DNA from 3 places in the Kiloniella sp. genome. Region 3 is predicted to be linked to each of the others. Evidence: riboswitches for the same ligand, from Rfam matches in the RefSeq annotation. Region 3 holds a riboswitch; each other region holds the start of a gene.

Region 1 (5,775 bases), on a different contig from region 3:
ACATCCTGTCGCCAACAAGGATTGGTTATTATAGGACAACTGCATGAAACGGGTGCCAAGTGTATGGCAAATTTCAACAAGTCCAATATCATCTTCAATCGGGGAGCAGTTCTGAAACCCAAAGAAAATTGCTGTGCGATCACTTTCATGGGCACGGCGAATATCATCCGCCGTGCGACCGTGAATAATCAAACTATCATGTTGCTCGAAAAAACGGTTCCACTGTTCAACATTGAGTACAGTTTCCCTAAACATCTCGTGATAACAGATCGTGGCATGAACGGCATCAACACCACCTTCGCGCATTTGGGCAAAAGTCTTCTCTGACCAATTACAATATTGAAGACAGTCAATCACATATGATTTTTTGTCGCTCATGCCGAAATCTCCTACTCAGTCCTATTATTCAGGGGCCTATTACTCTGGTGAACCAGAACTGATGTAGGATGTTTTAACTTGCGTATAGAACTCGGCTGCGTAAGAACCTTGCTCACGGGGGCCATAACTTGAATCGCCACGACCACCGAAAGGTACGTGATAATCAGTTCCCGCAGTTGGTAAGTTAATCATGACACAGCCTGTACGGCTGTTGCGACGATAGTGATTTGCACGGGCGAGTGAGTTCGTAATAATACCTGACGTCAAACCAAAACCAGTATCATTAGAAACACTTAGAGCTTCATCATAAGATCCGACTTTAATAACACAGGCAATTGGGGCAAACATTTCTTCACGGTTAATCTTCATAGAATTATCACCGTTGATGAACAAAGCCGGAGACATGAAATATCCCTCCGTTGTCATATCCAGACGATCACCACCACAAACCAACTCACACCCTTCCTCCTTTGCCAACTTCATGTAGGCAAAATTGGAATTAAGCTGTGTTTCGCTAACAACCGGGCCAAGCTGAACACCATCGGTCAAAGCATGTCCGACTTTCATAGCTTTTGTCGCCGCGCTTGCTTTTTCAACAAATGCATCATGAATTTTTTCATGAACAATCAAACGCGACGAAGCCGTACATTTCTGCCCCGTTCCGCCAAAGGCACCGCCGACAGCACAAGAAACCGCCAGATCAAGATCAGCATCATCCATAACCACCAATGGGTTCTTAGATCCCATTTCCATCTGGACTTTCGTCATGTTTGCCATCGCAGACGCAGCAATACCGCGACCAACATCAACAGAACCAGTGAATGAAATAGCATCTACACCAGTACTTTCCACAAGCCGTTGACCAACGGAAGAACCGCCACCCATTACCAGGTTGAAAAGTCCTTTTGGTAGATCATGACGAGAAAAGATCTCTGCCAAGGCCCAAGCACTTGCCGGGGTCAGGTTCGCAGGCTTCCAAACAACCGCATTACCGTATGCCAATGCCGGGGCAATTTTCCATGTTGCTGTCGCTGTTGGGAAGTTCCAAGGGGAAATGATCGCCACGACACCAACGGGTTCACGACGCACATCAATTTCAATACCGTCACGCACAGAATCAGCAGTATCACCCATTTGACGAAGCACTTCAGCCGCGTAATAAGTAAAGAATTGCCCTGCGCGGAAAATCTCCCCCTTACCTTCAGCAAGTGGTTTGCCTTCTTCACGAGAAAGCAGTTCACCCAACTCCGCAGCACGGGTTTTCATTTCTTCACCGATTGACATCAACACGTTATAGCGTTTTTCCAACCCAGTTGAGGCCCAAACCTTTTGTGCCTGTCTGGCTGCATCCAGTGCAGTATCCAGCTGCACACTACTTGCTTGCGCATACTCACCGATAACGTCCGATAGATCAGATGGGTTTATGTTTTTGATGTAGTCATCAGCGGCAACCCATTCACCAGCGATATAATTGGAAAAATTGGACATGATTACCTTCTCATTTCAATCAACACAGCGGGCTTTTCAGATCAATACAATCGAAAGAGGCCTTGCTAAAAATATTGAAGACATTTCCGCAAAATTTGCAACTTTCGTCAAATTCAAATAATTTAGGAAAACTTCAATTTTATTGAATAAAGGAAAATCACAATGGCGATCACTCTTGCCATGCTCAAAACCTTTGTTTCTGTTGCAGAAAATGGGTCTTTGATGGAGGCAGCAAAACAGTTAGGTAGAACACCATCGGCTGTCTCCATGGCCCTTAAACAACTTGAAATAGAGTTTGATACGCAACTTTTTTCTGGCGAGCGTAAAGGCAGCTTAACACCAACCGGAATTTTTGCATTGGAACAGGCCCGTAATTTAACCGATCAATGTGATGAAGTTTTTTCCGCGATCAAAGCCTATGCAAAAAATGAAATCGGGTATATCTCACTCGCTTGTGTTCCATCCGTTGCAGAGCATATTTTACCACAGGTGATAAAAGCGTTCCATGCACAGTGGCCTAAAGTAGAAATAGAAATAAGGGATGCTGATTCACGCAGTGTTATCAACGCAGTTCATAGCGGACGCGTTCAATTCGGTATCGCAAGTTTAGCCAAAAATCTTCCCGGTATAGAGTTCACACCATTATTCGAAGACAGCCTTGGCCTTGTAAGTAGTGCTGATGATAGTGGGCCAGCCCCGAACAAAAGTATCAATTCCCCCAAAATGAGGTCATTTTTAAAAAATAAAAAACTACTCCTGAACAGTATAACGCAAACAATTACGCTGCCCGAAATATTGGAAAATCAAGAGAACAGTCGCATCACAGTACATAACGTAACATCCGTTCTCGCCTTGGTGAAAGCTGGCGCAGGGGTGACCGTATTGCCCAGACTACTGGTTCCTGATACAGACACTTCCCTAAATTTTATTCCTTTCACCGATAAAAAACTACGGCGAACAGTTGGCCTTTTTCAACGTAATGGCACCCTTTTATCGCCTACCGCTCTTTCTCTGATAGAAAAGATACACACCCGGATCGCTGATATCGAACACAACATGGGGGGTAACTTTACAAAACTAGAACGACCTACATAAGAGGGATAATATATCATTAAAAAAATGGCTAGTTATCTGGTACAGCCCCTAAAAAAAATTAGAAACGAAACCTATGCTTAAAGAAGTCTATTAAAGGGCTTAAAGAATTTACTCTTTGGAACAAATGCTCTCTTGATCAAACTCAAGGACGGGCTCGATTTATCTGAGATACCAATAAGCTGGCTGGGACCGACAATCCGGTATCAATCATATCTTCAGGAGCCCTAAAAAGATCGCTGTGTCACTGGCGAACCGGACGGGGATAATCGGGAAGACGGTGGAATTCCGTCACGTGCCCAACGCTGTAAGGGGGATTTATCCTGCAAGTTATCCACTGGTGTTTTTATCCGGGAAGGGGCAGGATTGATGAGAACCTAAGTCAGAAGACCGGCCTGGAGAGTTTTTTAATCGTGTGTGGACAAACACGGCTTTTGACTTTCCATCAAGGGGACTGACATGGAAACGCGTGACCCAAAAGTACTCAATGCAATAACTCAGACCAATACTGTTAATGATCCCAATATTATCTATTCCAACCATACCGATCACAGCTTTAGCAAAGCAGAACGTGAAGCACTCTACCAAACCATCTTTTCCCGCCGTGATGTGCGTGGACAGTTTACCTCAAAGCCCATTCCCGAGGATGTCCTGAGCCGGATTTTAACCGCCGCCCACTATGCACCCTCTGTCGGCTTTATGCAGCCATGGAACTTTATTCTGATCCAGAAAGACGAAACCAAACAGCGTGTCCACAATCTGTTCAAGAAGGCTCACGACGAAGCCGCAGATATGTTCGAGGGAGAAAAGCGCAAAACTTATAAAACCCTGAAACTCGAAGGGATTATGGAATCACCGCTTAACATCTGCATTACTTGTGACAAGGATCGCACGGGTCCTGTTGTTATTGGCCGCACCCATATTAAATCAATGGATCTCTATAGCACCGTTTGTGCTGTACAAAACCTGTGGCTCGCCGCCCGAGCAGAAGGCGTGGGGGTAGGATGGGTTAGCATTCTCGATCAGAAAAAGCTCAAACAAGCCCTTAAACTCCCCAAACGAGTCACGCCCGTTGCCTATCTCTGCATTGGTTATGTATCCGAATTCTTTGACAAACCAGAGCTACAATCAGCAGGATGGTTACCACGCTTGCCCATGGCACACGTGGTTAATTTTGAAGAGTACGATAAAGGCGCCGATGATTCCTTTGCCATCAATCTTCTTGAAGCCATGAACCAGGATCAGAAAGCGATTGAGGACGGGTATTATCGGAAATAGGTTTTAGCTTTAGGTTAAATTCCCAGATCAGATAATTCAAACCCAAAAACCCGGATCAAATAACATTGGTCCGGGCGGGCTATAGATCCGGACTTTCAGATATAAAATCTCTGAAAGCACACAATTTTCTTACCTGACACGACACCACCAAAACACTCTTCCTTAGCATTCAATTGTTTTATCCCATCATCCGTTCAGCTTTGGGATCAAAAAGCGTTTCAGTATACATTCTGGCTTTGAGCATCATCCCAAGAACTTCGACTTCCACCTCGAGACCATCTTTGGCAATCTCGGTTGGTAAAAATCCATAGGCTACTGATTTCTTGCTATAGTGGGCATAGCCCCCCGATGTTACAAAGCCAACTACCTTGCCATCATGCCAAATGGGTTCATCCCCCCATACATCTGCATCGATGGCCTCAACAACAAATGTGCAGAGCTTTCGATTTGCCCCTTGTTCCTTTTCTCTCAGTGCCGCCGCCTTACCTATAAAGTCAGCCTTTTTATTATACGAGGTAAAACGATCCATCCCTGTTTCCACGGGCATATAGTCAGGGCGAAACTCCCTTCCCCAGGATCCAAAGGATTTTTCAAGTCGTAATGACATCATGGCACGCATCCCAAAGGGCTTTAACCCTAAATCCTGCCCTGCTTCAGCGAGAATATTATAGAGAGTAGCCTGTTGTTCGATCGGCACATAAATTTCGTACCCAAGATCACCCGTATAAGAAACCCTTTGGACCAGTGCACGACAGGAACCAATGTCTGTCTCTTTAACATCCAGAAATTTAAAACTTTCTGCGGACACATCTTCGAAAGCAACGCGGCGCAGTAATTCACGGGCATTGGGCCCAGCAATCTGAAAACCAATGCGCTTGGTAGAGATATTCTCAATGGCAACAGAACCATCGGAAGGTAAATTTTGCTCAAACCAGCGTAGATGTGCTGCTTGCATTCCAAAAGATGCCGTTACCATAAACTCATGATCATCTATACAGGACACTGTGAAATCACCAATCAACTTGCCCTTGTGGCTCAACATAGGGTTAAGCGCCAACCGTCCCAGTTTTGGAATGCGCCCTGCCATAATCACATCCAGCCAGTCACATGCCCCCGGCCCTGTGACGCGATATTTGCCAAAGTTATGAACCTCGTTAATGCCAACGGCGTCACGAACAGCATGACATTCCGCTGCAACCGCCTCAAACGCATTACTCCGTCGAAAACTAGGTGTTTCTTCCAGCGGCTCGCCTTCGGGCGCAAAATAATTCACCGCCTCCATACCATATCCAGCGCCAAAAACTGCACGTTGTTCTTTCCAAATATGATAAGCTGGTGTTGTTTGATGTGGGCGCGCAATAGGTAATTCTTCGTTGGGATACGACACAGAAAAGCGCCGTTGATAATTTTCTTTCACCTTGGCTCGCGTATATCCCGGTGTGATCCAGGCCCCAAAACGGGCAACATCCATAGCAAAGACATCCCGTGACGGTTCGCCTTCGATCATCCATTCAGCTAGAGTTAAACCAACTCCACCAC
Region 2 (5,775 bases), 310 kb from region 3:
AAGGACAGGTGCGTCTTAATAATTCATCGCGTATTCAAATAAATCTACCTGATTTTTTATCCATTATTTTACTGAAGTAATCTACTTGGCATTTCACAACAAACGGCATACTTATCAGTATGTCTTTGAATGAATTCGATACGAGTACACATGATGCCCTCTTCAAATAGCATATCAAAAACGACACCCAGTGGTCAGAACTGGCTTAATCCCGCCATGGAGATCTTATCCGAAGAAGGCTTTCAGGCGCTCAACATTCCACGATTATGTCTGAAGCTTCAATTAACCAAAGGCAGTTTTTACCATCACTTCAAAAGCTTCGCAACCTTCAAACAGGAGCTACTCGCTTTTTGGGAAAAGGACTATACACAAGATATATTTGACGAAATAAGAGATGTAGAAGATCCCGAAGCCCAATATGAAATGCTTTTTAACCTCGCGTTTGAAAAAGACCTCGCTGTTGATCTTGCAATTCGCGCATGGGCACAGGCAGATAATCAGGTCAAAGAAGTTGTCTCAAAGGTTGATGAAATTCGAATCAATTTATTAACAGAAATGTATCAAAAATCCTCTAACCTATCCTTGGAGACCGCGCGTAATTACGCCGTGATTGATTACACAGGATACATCGGATTCTACAGCCTGTTTCCAGACGCACCAGATAGCTGGGCACGTGATCTCGCTTCTATTCAAACAAGAGCACTTCTTTCGGACAGTAAAATGACTGGCGGAAAAATTTAAGCTTAAATAATTCAAGGTAGAAGAATTTCATTTGTAATCACTATGTACAATTAAATTGATCTATCCTCTTGAAAAAGACACACTGCCCCGGAATCGGTTTTTCGGGTGAAAATTTGATCCGGAAATAATAGGGAACACGGAAGGATCTACCCATCAGGGAATCTTGAACCGTGGCTGCCCCCGCAACTGTAAACGACTTAAAGCTTGTTATTACCACTGGTACTTTCCAGAATTTTTAACTTCTGGAACGTATCGGGAAGGGACAATGCTCTTACGTTGTAAGCCAGGAGACCTGCCGATTTAACGTCACCTGTCTGATGAACGGGGTGTTCATTAGGGCGGTTTTCCGTCGAGTGGCGTGCCTGTCGATACTGGCAAGGCGCGGTTCTAAGCTGATCTTGAGATCAATGTCTAAACTCGCACTGCCATTGTCATAACTTTTTTTAGACAAGGCGCGTATCATGTTTTTACGAATGAAACACAAAAAAAACTCAAAATCATCGTGGGCTCTCCTCTTAACTATTTTCTTAACAATATTTTCTTCTCAACAGGCTAAAGCACATTTCATAGAGCTTATCCCTTCATCTTCACTAATAACTAAAAGTGCTGAGAGTGACTTTTCATTCGATATCCGGTTCACCCATCCGATGGAAGGGGCGCCACTTATGGAAATGGAACAGCCAAATTTATTTGGCGTGCAAGTCGCGGGGGAAAAGTACGATTTAACAGCAGCCCTTCAATCCACAACGATCGAGGGAAAACTTAACCCTGCAAATGCAACATCCTATGTTGCAAACCACAAAATAAAACGTGCCGGGGACTATAGTTTCTACCTCGTCCCCAAACCCTATTGGGAACCAGAAGAACAAGCCATGATTATCCACTACACAAAAGTAGTGGTAAACGCCTATGGCTTGGAAAACGGCTGGAAAGATCCCATTGGATTGCCCGTCGAAATTATTCCATTGAGCAGGCCTTATGGCCTATGGACAAATAATTTGTTTACAGGGCAAGTGCTCAACAATGGGCAGCCTGAACCACATGCGACGATCGAGATTGAATATCGAGGAGAAGGGCAGGTCGCTATCCCAGCGACGCCTTTTATCACCCAAGTTGTACAGACCGACAAAAATGGTGTTTTCCACTATGCAATGCCAAAAGCCGGGTGGTGGGGATTTGCTGCTCTTCTGGATAACGGAAAAACATTACTGGCACCTGACGGTACAGAGGCACTGGTAGAAGAAGGCGGCTTGATTTGGGTACATACCCAAGACATGCCGCAATAGAATTTCCAAGATCCGGAATTATTGCCAGAAGAAATAACCTCAATATAAAACAGGTTATAAAACAACAAAGCGGTGGGCTCAATTTCAGAGCCCGCCGCTTATTCACAAAAGATTATCCTGTCACCTGTTGAATACAGTACAGGCTTAGCCTGACATATAGGCCATCATCTGTTTATTTTCATACTCTAATTCCAAAAGACGTTTACGCACCACATCGCCGATTGAGATCATTCCACACAACTTGCCTTCTGAAACAACCGGCATATGACGGAAGCGACCATCAGTCATTTTTTGCATGACATCATGTACTCTTGCATCTGGCGCACAACAAATAGGATTAGCCGTCATAATCGTATCAATTTTATCGGTAAAAAGGCCTTTCCCTTTTTGCCCGATCCCGACCACAACATCGCGTTCAGACACAATACCGACAGGACGATTGTCATCATCAGCAACAACCAAAGCCCCGATTTTAAAAGAATTGAGCATATCAATGACTTCTTGAACAGTATGCTTCGTCGTAATCGTGTGAATGTCCCCGCCTTTATCCGCAAGAATGTCTTTAACCGCACCACCGGAAGCACCCCCAGAAGATCCTCCCGCCTGGCCAGAACCAGAACCGCTGTCACTTTGATAGATTGCGGCGCTGAAATCACCGGAAAATAGCATTTATAATCCTCCTCGTGTTCTGCTGTATTTTGAGTATAGCACAAGAATTTTAGGACATAACTTTTGTTTCAAAAAAGTTCCCGGAAGACCTAGTCATATAGACTCCCGGGACAGTTGGCGGATTAGAAAAGCCTGCCAGCACGCTTAACGAGTGTTAAAAACTATACGTAACCGCAAGACCACCAAAGAACTGGTTTTTACTTTCGACAAAAGGACTATCAGCAGCATCTCCCAACAAACGCGCATAACCTAACGCCCCGTTCATTGCCCAATTTTCATCAAAGCTATACGTTGCTCCCAAGTTAAATCCGACATCCTTTAAACCTGCATCAGCATCATGTTGGTTATACTTGCTTCTGGAAGCTTGCTTGCTATTCACGCCAAAATAAGACTGCATATAATCTTCTGATGCCCAACTAACAGATGGGCCCGCTGAAATCCAAAGACGTTCATCAAGAAAACTATGTCGATATTCAGCATTCAGGCTGGCAAGAAGACCTTTGTCTTCTCCGCTTAGATCCTGGGTTACGTCTAAACCCAATGCGTACATTCCCAAATCAAGTTCAGCAAAAGCAGTCCCTGCGAGGCCGGCATCAACATCACCTAGTCCCTTCAGGGCCGAATTATCGCCCTCATCTCTCCCCCAGTCATAGTTCAGGGAAACGCCCCCTGAAAAATGTTCTGACCGCAGGAATGTCGCCCCAATACCGCGATCAAGCGAAATAAAGAGCGTATCATCTAACCAAGAGGCTTCGAGTATAGGCATCGCCCCCACACCATATTCATCAGAGCCTTCATAGTCAGGCCCAAACCCGGCCCCTGCACCAATAGAAAAATCCCAGTCACTTAGCGCGGCATCAACAAAGTCACTAGACTTACCACTGCCTGCCACGACTTGATCATCAGCCACAGCCAATGGTGCAAGATTGAAAAAAATAAATGACGAGAACGACACAAACTTAATCAGTTTGCTTGGGCGAATATCAATCAGCTTACCATCTTCACCTTCTAAAACAGATAAAGATATATAAGAAAATACAGAACGGCACTTAAACATGAGTCCCTCATTAAACAGCGAAAATATACCGTGCTTATAAGAGAGCTTTCTGACAGAGGCCTGACCGCTGAAATTTAAAAGTTGTTTTAGGCTAACGCCAACTCGGTGCCGAAAATGTCATTGAAGTAGTATTCAGGCAAAATCATTTCATCGGGCTTTACACCCTTCAGCGGCACAGGCCCAACCCTTTCAAAAAGACGTTGAACATCGCGTACTGACAAGCCATCCCAAGATTGTTGCAACGCTTGGCATATTGAATCTTCCAATTGCTTATAAATAGCTTTGATAAACATTTTTTGGTTAGAAGATGTTTTCAGCCTGCGTAAACTCGGCATTTGCCAATGGACTCGCAAAGCACCCAAAGGCCCCAAAACAGGCTGATTTTCATCAGGCGCGCTAATACTGATGACAAGGTCAATATCCGGGGCCCCATCTTCCATAAATAACTTGTGAGTTTTTGAAAAAAGCCCAGCTGTGTCATATCCCTTGGCTTTGAGAAACTGCTCGACCATTGGTATCATTTGACCATCCGGTTCCATTCCCGCACTAAAAGACCGAACACGGCCGCCCCCAAAGTCCCGCAAAAGCGTTTCCCCGATCAGACTTCTCGCTGAATTCTCTGTGCTTAAAAAAAGAACATGAACTGGTTTTTGCACCATTATTAATAGCCCTTCTGATCAACTACGTGTTCGGTCCACCAAAATTTATTATCAAACGTTGATAGACAAACAATTGATAGGGCAGGGAAATATCAATCACATGAAAAATAAATGACCCATTTATGAATTTCATCAAAATGTGTACGACAGTTAATGTGACGTCTGCATCATCCTGAAAATTATCAATAGCTCGTTCATCACAGATCTGATAGCAGGCACAAAACGTAAATCACCGTGTACGATTAAATGAAGGTTCGAAATCAACCCTGGAATATCCGGTGTTAATCTTTTTAGTTGAGGATCATGGTCTCCCGCGGCAGAAGGCAATAATCCAACGCCCAAATTCTCTCGCAGAACCGTTTGCATCATCATCGCATTACTAATTCGAATAGTAGGCACAACCGTTTGAAGCGTTGATCGCATCCATGTCGCATCCGGTTGATACCTGTGTTCTTCATCCCATCCGATCCAAGGTAAATTTTTCTGTCCAAGCCAATCCTCTAGATCATTCCCTTGCGATAAGGGTGTGATGTCACTGTTCTTTGATGTAAAAACAGCAAAAGGCATATCGCTTAATTTTTGTGTGAAAAGATTTCCCTGTTTGGGCTTACAAAAACGAATTACCAAATCGGCTTCTCGTCGCGACAGACTTGCCTCTACATGCGTTGTGATCAATTCAAGCTCAATTCTAGGCAAGGCTTTCCTTATCCGATGAACATATTTGGCCAGTAACATTCCTATCTGTTCATTCATCGAGACTCTGACCGTCCCAACTGAATCTGCTGCCAAAAGTGTGCTTTGACGATCCAACGTTTCAGCCGCTTCAGCCATGGGAAAGGCCTTTGAAGCCAGCATCACACCGGCTTCCGTTGGGGATAGTCCTTCGGACAATCGCTCGAAGAGGCGATTCTTCAGTCCATTTTCCAAAGATTTTATTCTGCGCCCGACGGTTGGTTGGCTCATGCCTAACTCTCGTGCTGCTGCAGAAAAAGATCTCCTTTCATAGACTGAAAGAAAAACTCTGATATCATCCCAATCATATGGCGACTTAAACATTCACGCCCCTATTCATTTACGCATATCAAAGTTACATTTTTTTTCATACCATACATTAATGAATAGATCTATTTATAGAAATACGGCCAACTAACGATCTACAGGCAGAAAATGTTTACGTACACAGAGCATAATAAAACAAACTTTCAGGCAATGTTCGCCGTACTGTTTGCCGCCTTTCTTTTCTCGGCCATGTTTACGTTACCCAAAGGTTCAGGCACAGATCTACCTTGGTTCCAGATTGTTTTTATCCGCTATACAGGTGGGCTGATTTTTCTGCTCCCTACCGTATGGCGATGGCACTGCA
Region 3 (5,775 bases):
GTAAAAAAACTCAAGGCTAAAGGAGTCAAGAATATCGACGTCGGCTGCATGCAGGTTAATTTGTACCACCATGCCAAAGCTTTCAAATCATTGGAGGCCGCTTTCGATCCCCCCACAAACATTGCCTACGCGGCCAAGTTTCTTGTTGAACTGCGCGGAAAATCCCCGTCATGGACATCAGCTGTTGGCAGGTATCATTCTTACAACCAGAAATACAGCACACCTTATCGCCGCAAGGTATTAACCGCCTGGCGCGACGAAAAACACCGTATAAATAAAGAACTTCGCCTCGCATCTCTTGAAAAACGAGCTCAAGAAAAGATTGCTCGACAACAAAAGAAAAATACTCAATCCGAAAAAAATCACGCTAGAAATCCTGGCGGCGTTGAAGTGTCCCATTTGAAGCCAACAGGATCGACGCCGACACTCGGCGGTAACCTTCCCAAAACGAGTTCGCGTAAAAAAACAACCTCGGCAGCACCCTCATCAGAAAAGCTTGCCCTAACAGAAAATGTGGAAAGTGCTTCGCAAAAACCCGTTACAACAAAAATAATCGGGCGCTCAATAGCCACGAGGATTCTTTTTAAAAAATTTGAAACCAATTCATAGAAATCCTGCCAAACTTAATGGCGACAGGAACACCAAATTCAATCAATTGACATACCCCATTCCAGTAAAGTAGCTTTACTTTAAATCGCGAGGTTCCCCCTATGGGATGAAAAGGGAATTTGGTGAAGTCTGTAAGACTGACTCCAAAGCTGCCCCCGCAACTGTAAGTGATGAGATATTATCTTATGACCCACTGGCCTAGATAAGGCTGGGAAGGACGGATAGATATCGTTGATCCACGAGCCAGGAGACCTGCCATCGCATTTATCAACCATTAACCCGGGCGGGGTGCACCGGAGGAGAAAATGCAATGACGAGTCACGCCTCTACACTATCTTTCGCTTCTGCGACAGTTCCTTCTAATTCCACAAATGATCCTAAATCTATCATTCATCAGATGCTTATGATGGATGAAGAAACCAGCACGCCACCCGAAGACATTATTCTCGCTTGGGTTTTGAGTCTCCCAAATGAGATCGACCCTGCTTTAGCAGCCATCCAGTTATTGTCACACTATGAAGACATTGTTGATCAGACAAACAACAGCTCTGCAAAAACTATTATGTTTCTGAAGCAAACAGCTGAGTTTCCAAGATCACGGCTGGCAGCAACCACACGCCGGGGATCAAAATACCGGCGCAGATTACATTCCTGATTGTCTAAAATTTGTCTGGGAACCCGCCATTCAAATACTCATATTTGAATGCACTAATTTGTCTTGGCCTAAAATAAAAGTACGATAACGATAGAGCATGGGATATAAGTCAATTCCTTTATCCCGTTCTCTCCACATCAAAGTACTGAACTCTTGACCAAGCTGCCTTCCCATTACACACACATTCTGGCCTTAGCGGTTCCGCTAATTCTATCAAATTTGACAGTCCCCCTACTGGGTGCTGTCGACACCGCTGTTATGGGTCATTTACCAGACCCTGCTTATATCGGCGGCGTGGCCGTAGGGGGAACAATTTTCAGCTTTCTCTTTTGGGGATTTGGCTTTTTGAAAATGGGGACGGTCGGTTTTACATCTCAGGCCTTTGGGGCTCAAAACTTCCCGGAGCAGCAGGCGTCCTTTCTGCGCCCCATACTCCTTGCGTTATTATTTGGGCTCCTCCTCATCGCCTTGCAAACACCTCTGTTACAATTGTGCATCACGTTGATCGATGGCAGTGAAGAGGTTCAGAACCTAGCCTTTCAGTACAGCACCATACGGATATGGAGTGCGCCTATTGCCCTGTCTAACTACGTCATTATTGGCTGGCTTATTGGTAAGGGGGAGCCAAAATTAACATTTATCCTTCAAGTCATAATAAATTCTGTGAACATTCTGTTGGATTTGTTTTTTGTCGTACAACTTGACTGGGGGGTAGAGGGTGTCGCGCTAGCAACAGTGATCGCAGAAGGTGTCGGCTTCACTGTAGGTTTGTGGATCATTCTACAGAAGTCCAATTTCTTCACCTACAAAATTGACTGGCAGAATGTTTGGCTTCGTTCTCATATTTTTGCCTTGTTCACCGTAAACCGGGATATCTTTATTCGTACGCTATGTCTTATATTTGCGTTTGCATATTTCACAAAATTAGGCGCAGGCATGGGGGATGAGATCCTCGCGGCCAATGCCGTGTTAATGCAGTTCCTCTATTTTTCAGCATATGGCTTAGATGGCTTCGCCCATGCCGCTGAAATCACAACCGGGCACGCAAAAGGGCGAAACGATAACATTGAATTCAGAAACGCAGTTAAGGCCAGCAGCGCCATGGCTTTCCTGACATCCATTCTATTCGTTATCACCTTTTATCTGTTTGGGCCGTTAATTGTCGGTTTATTCACCGACATATCAAGCGTCAGATCAACCGCCACAGAGTTCATTTACTGGCCCATACTTATGCCACTGATAAGCGTGGCAGGATTTCAGTTTGACGGCATATTTATCGGAACAACACGAACGGTTGCTTTACGGAATGCCATGATACAATCACTGCTCATCTTTCTGATCAGTGCATGGTTTCTAGTACCTATGTGGGGAAATCACGGATTATGGTTGTCGATGATGCTGTATATGGCAACGCGCGGGTTAACCTTATTCAGATATTACCCAGCCCTTGCAAATTCCATTGGGGCAACGTCTGGTGAGGCAAAATCCATAGAGCAAGCGACTTAGTAGCCGCAACATTTGTTCGGAAGGTGCTTTATTTATTCACCGCTTTGCGGAAGAGAAACAATAATAGAGAGACCGCCATCTTGGCGATTTTCAGCCCGAACATAACCGCCAATCGCTTCAACGTTTCTACGGACGATCCAAAGACCGATCCCCATGTGATGAGAGGAACTTCCTCCCTTAATCTGCTCTGTATCACTGTTAGAATCATGACCTGTTTTTTTCGGTCGATAAGAAACATATCTCTCAAAAATACGCTCAATCTCACTTTCAGGTACGCCCGGCCCACGGTCACGCACAGCCAGTTCAGCCGTTTTCTTGCCGTTAATCAAATCAACTGTGACCGTCGTACCGCGAGGGGAAACCTCAAGTGCATTATCGATAATATTCTCAAGGATGGTTTCCAGCATATCTTCGCCGGCAAGCACCGAAATTTCATGATCTATTGAGCTTTGCAGGATAACCCCTTGCTGAGAGAAGCTCACATTATAAGCCTCAAGCATCCGTAGAAGAAGTGCGGAAAGATCAATGTTTTCTCTGGGCGGATTCAGAAGTTCAGCAGACGTATGTTCAAGGTGTCGCGCAGTGGAAACCAGGTTTTCCAGGCGATCCAGAGCTTCTTCAACAACCTGCAGGGCACGGCGTCCTCTTTTGTTTTCTATTTCTACCGTCTTGTTCAAGGGCTCAAGCGCTTGTCTGATAATCGCCAATGGTGTCTTAAAAGCATGTGCATTGTCTTCGGCCGCACGTCGGATAGAATCAGATGACTCGCGCAAAGTATGGGTCATCCGATCGAATTCATGTGCAACAGGTTCCAGTTCAGGTACCTTGTTGCTCATCATAAAGCTGCTTTTATCGACACTACCTTCGCGGATTCCACGAGCAAGATCTCTAAAGCGCATCAAATCACGCCAAACGGTAAAAACAAGAATGGTAAGAATAAGCGCCATACCTAAATAAATTGCGGCTGCAATCTGAACTTCCAGTGTCTTCCAATAAGGTTGTCCAATGGAAGAGCCCAGAAAAACCTCTGCCGATTGCGTCGCGATAACCGCCCAACATCCGGCATCGGTCCTAATCGCTGTCATAGAGGTCAATAGTTCTTCGATACCACTGGGCCGTAGGTGCCTTATCGCCATTGGCCGTTCAATCAAACAGCTGGCCGTCAAATTATCAAAGACACCCTGAGCAACCAGCGTTTCACGCTCTTTACGCAATTCATCTGCCGAGAGGCGTGGTTCCGAAGCAACAAAAAAGACCCCTTGCACGCCCTCTTCCCCAGCAGGACGGAACAAAACTTTTATGCCATTTCCCTTGGTTGCTATACGTTCGATTTCTTCAGGTAAATCCAACAGAATCGAAGGGTTGGCGCTTTCCAGCATAGGCCGTAAGCTCTCGGCCATAAGCCGCCCTTGTTCACGCACTGCGGTCAGAACGATATTTTGTCGGTCAAGATCTGCCTGCCGAAACTCTTGATACAATAAGGCCGGAACAGCAAGAAACACCAGAAGCATGATAACGAATTTCGCAAACAGGGAATGTGCAGCCCGGCTCACCCCAGACCGCCGCACTTTCTGTTCGCTTTCGTTTATAATCACGCCTTGGTGCTTCACGATTTAACCTTCGAACCAGTTAAGCCGTACCTGACGGACCATCATTCCGCCAGCGATAACCAAAACCGGGATAGTTTTCAATATGCTCAAAGCTATCATCTATTTCCCGGAATTTTTTACGTATGCGCTTAATAAAAGAACGGACATTAGCCTTGTAGCCATCGGTACCATACCCCGCGACAAAATCTTTACCATGCACAAGATCGTATATCTGACGATAACTTACGTCGTTACCAATTCCCGTTGCCAAGAAACAAACAATCGCAAATTCAGTTAGCGTCAGGTCCAGCTGTTCACCTTTCCAATAGGCCCGCATGATGTCTTCGCGAATTTCAAGATCACCGATACGCGAAGATAATGGGTTCCCGGAATCCTTTCCTTCTTCCTGAGAGGATGAACTCCCCTTTGTGCCTTCGGCAATTAATCGCAAACGCTGTAATATGATCGGCAAACGTCTGGATTTATCGATAAAATCAACCGCGCCCCAACGAAGTGCTGCTTCTTCATAGATTTCATCACTTAACATCGTGAGGAAAATAACCGGATTATTCATTCTTGCTTCGCGCAAACGCCTCAAAACGGCGAGACCATCCAACCCAGGCATACGCCAATCCAGAAGAATGGGATCAAGTGACGGTTCATTTAATAAGTAACTCAGAACATCAGCACCGTTATCGAAGTCAATGACATTAAATCCCTCTTCAGATAGGTTTAATCCCAATGATTCCCGGAAAAGATCGTCGTCATCAACCAAAATAACGCGCGGACTTGCTGTCTCAACTATCGTCGTCGCTGCCATCATTTTTATCTCCTGCCTTCACTTCCATTACTTTTGAGTGTGTCACACACATCATAAATTCATTAAATAAATTTCTCTGCTGATATCAATCTGCCTCATGAATCAGGCACCAAATTGTCAGCCCCATCTTTTTTTAATGATCTGGTTTCTTCCATTATCTTCTGAAAACAAGCCTGAACGACAGCATGATCTTCTTCGCTGATTGTACCCGGCTTCAAAGGGGACTTGCTACCAGCCGATTTTTCATCATCGGCTTTGAGCGACGTAACCTTTGATAACCCATCACCATTAAGACCGCTTTCATAGGCCAGAACTCTGTAATCACCAGCCTGGTCCAGTTTCGGATAGAAAAAAATCTGTAAACTACAGCTTTCGATATCATATCCCCAAACACGTGCCGGATAGACGTCCCTTATCCATACGGGTTGTCCCAATTTTTCACGAACCTGAATAAAAGACATGCCAAGTAGGACGCTAATTTCCGGCGTAACCAATAATGATTTGTCAGAGAGATCTCTATCTGTTTGCAATGCCAACAGGTTTTCTGAAGGCACTGGTCTATCCGGTATTTTTTCCGGCTTCCAGTTTGGCTTCGG

The links. A riboswitch is a leader RNA that binds a small molecule or an ion and turns the genes downstream of it on or off. The one in region 3 is predicted to bind cobalamin.
Region 1: it holds a riboswitch for cobalamin, as region 3 does, so the genes downstream of both, bluB (5,6-dimethylbenzimidazole synthase) here and ACN0QW_RS02095 (hypothetical protein) in region 3, are expected to answer to the same signal.
Region 2: it holds a riboswitch for cobalamin, as region 3 does, so the genes downstream of both, ACN0QW_RS00615 (DUF4198 domain-containing protein) here and ACN0QW_RS02095 (hypothetical protein) in region 3, are expected to answer to the same signal.

What each region holds. Positions count from the first base shown of each region.
Region 1 covers NZ_JBLXHT010000013.1:61,557-67,331, reverse strand. The annotation lists gene ACN0QW_RS17385 (membrane dipeptidase) at 1-378, opposite strand, end outside; gene ACN0QW_RS17380 (aldehyde dehydrogenase family protein) at 418-1,866, opposite strand; gene ACN0QW_RS17375 (LysR family transcriptional regulator) at 2,029-2,961, shown strand; cobalamin riboswitch at 3,190-3,372, shown strand; gene bluB (5,6-dimethylbenzimidazole synthase) at 3,418-4,236, shown strand; gene ACN0QW_RS17365 (GcvT family protein) at 4,415-5,775, opposite strand, start outside.
Region 2 covers NZ_JBLXHT010000001.1:126,144-131,918, reverse strand. The annotation lists gene ACN0QW_RS00620 (TetR/AcrR family transcriptional regulator) at 151-741, shown strand; cobalamin riboswitch at 819-1,056, shown strand; gene ACN0QW_RS00615 (DUF4198 domain-containing protein) at 1,203-2,027, shown strand; gene ACN0QW_RS00610 (CBS domain-containing protein) at 2,172-2,696, opposite strand; gene ACN0QW_RS00605 (MipA/OmpV family protein) at 2,851-3,753, opposite strand; gene ACN0QW_RS00600 (hypothetical protein) at 3,840-4,412, opposite strand; gene ACN0QW_RS00595 (LysR family transcriptional regulator) at 4,563-5,468, opposite strand; gene ACN0QW_RS00590 (DMT family transporter) at 5,580-5,775, shown strand, end outside.
Region 3 covers NZ_JBLXHT010000001.1:432,925-438,699, reverse strand. The annotation lists gene ACN0QW_RS02100 (transglycosylase SLT domain-containing protein) at 1-609, shown strand, start outside; cobalamin riboswitch at 684-884, shown strand; gene ACN0QW_RS02095 (hypothetical protein) at 920-1,264, shown strand; gene ACN0QW_RS02090 (MATE family efflux transporter) at 1,418-2,770, shown strand; gene ACN0QW_RS02085 (sensor histidine kinase) at 2,803-4,380, opposite strand; gene ACN0QW_RS02080 (response regulator transcription factor) at 4,400-5,182, opposite strand; gene ACN0QW_RS02075 (hypothetical protein) at 5,275-5,775, opposite strand, start outside.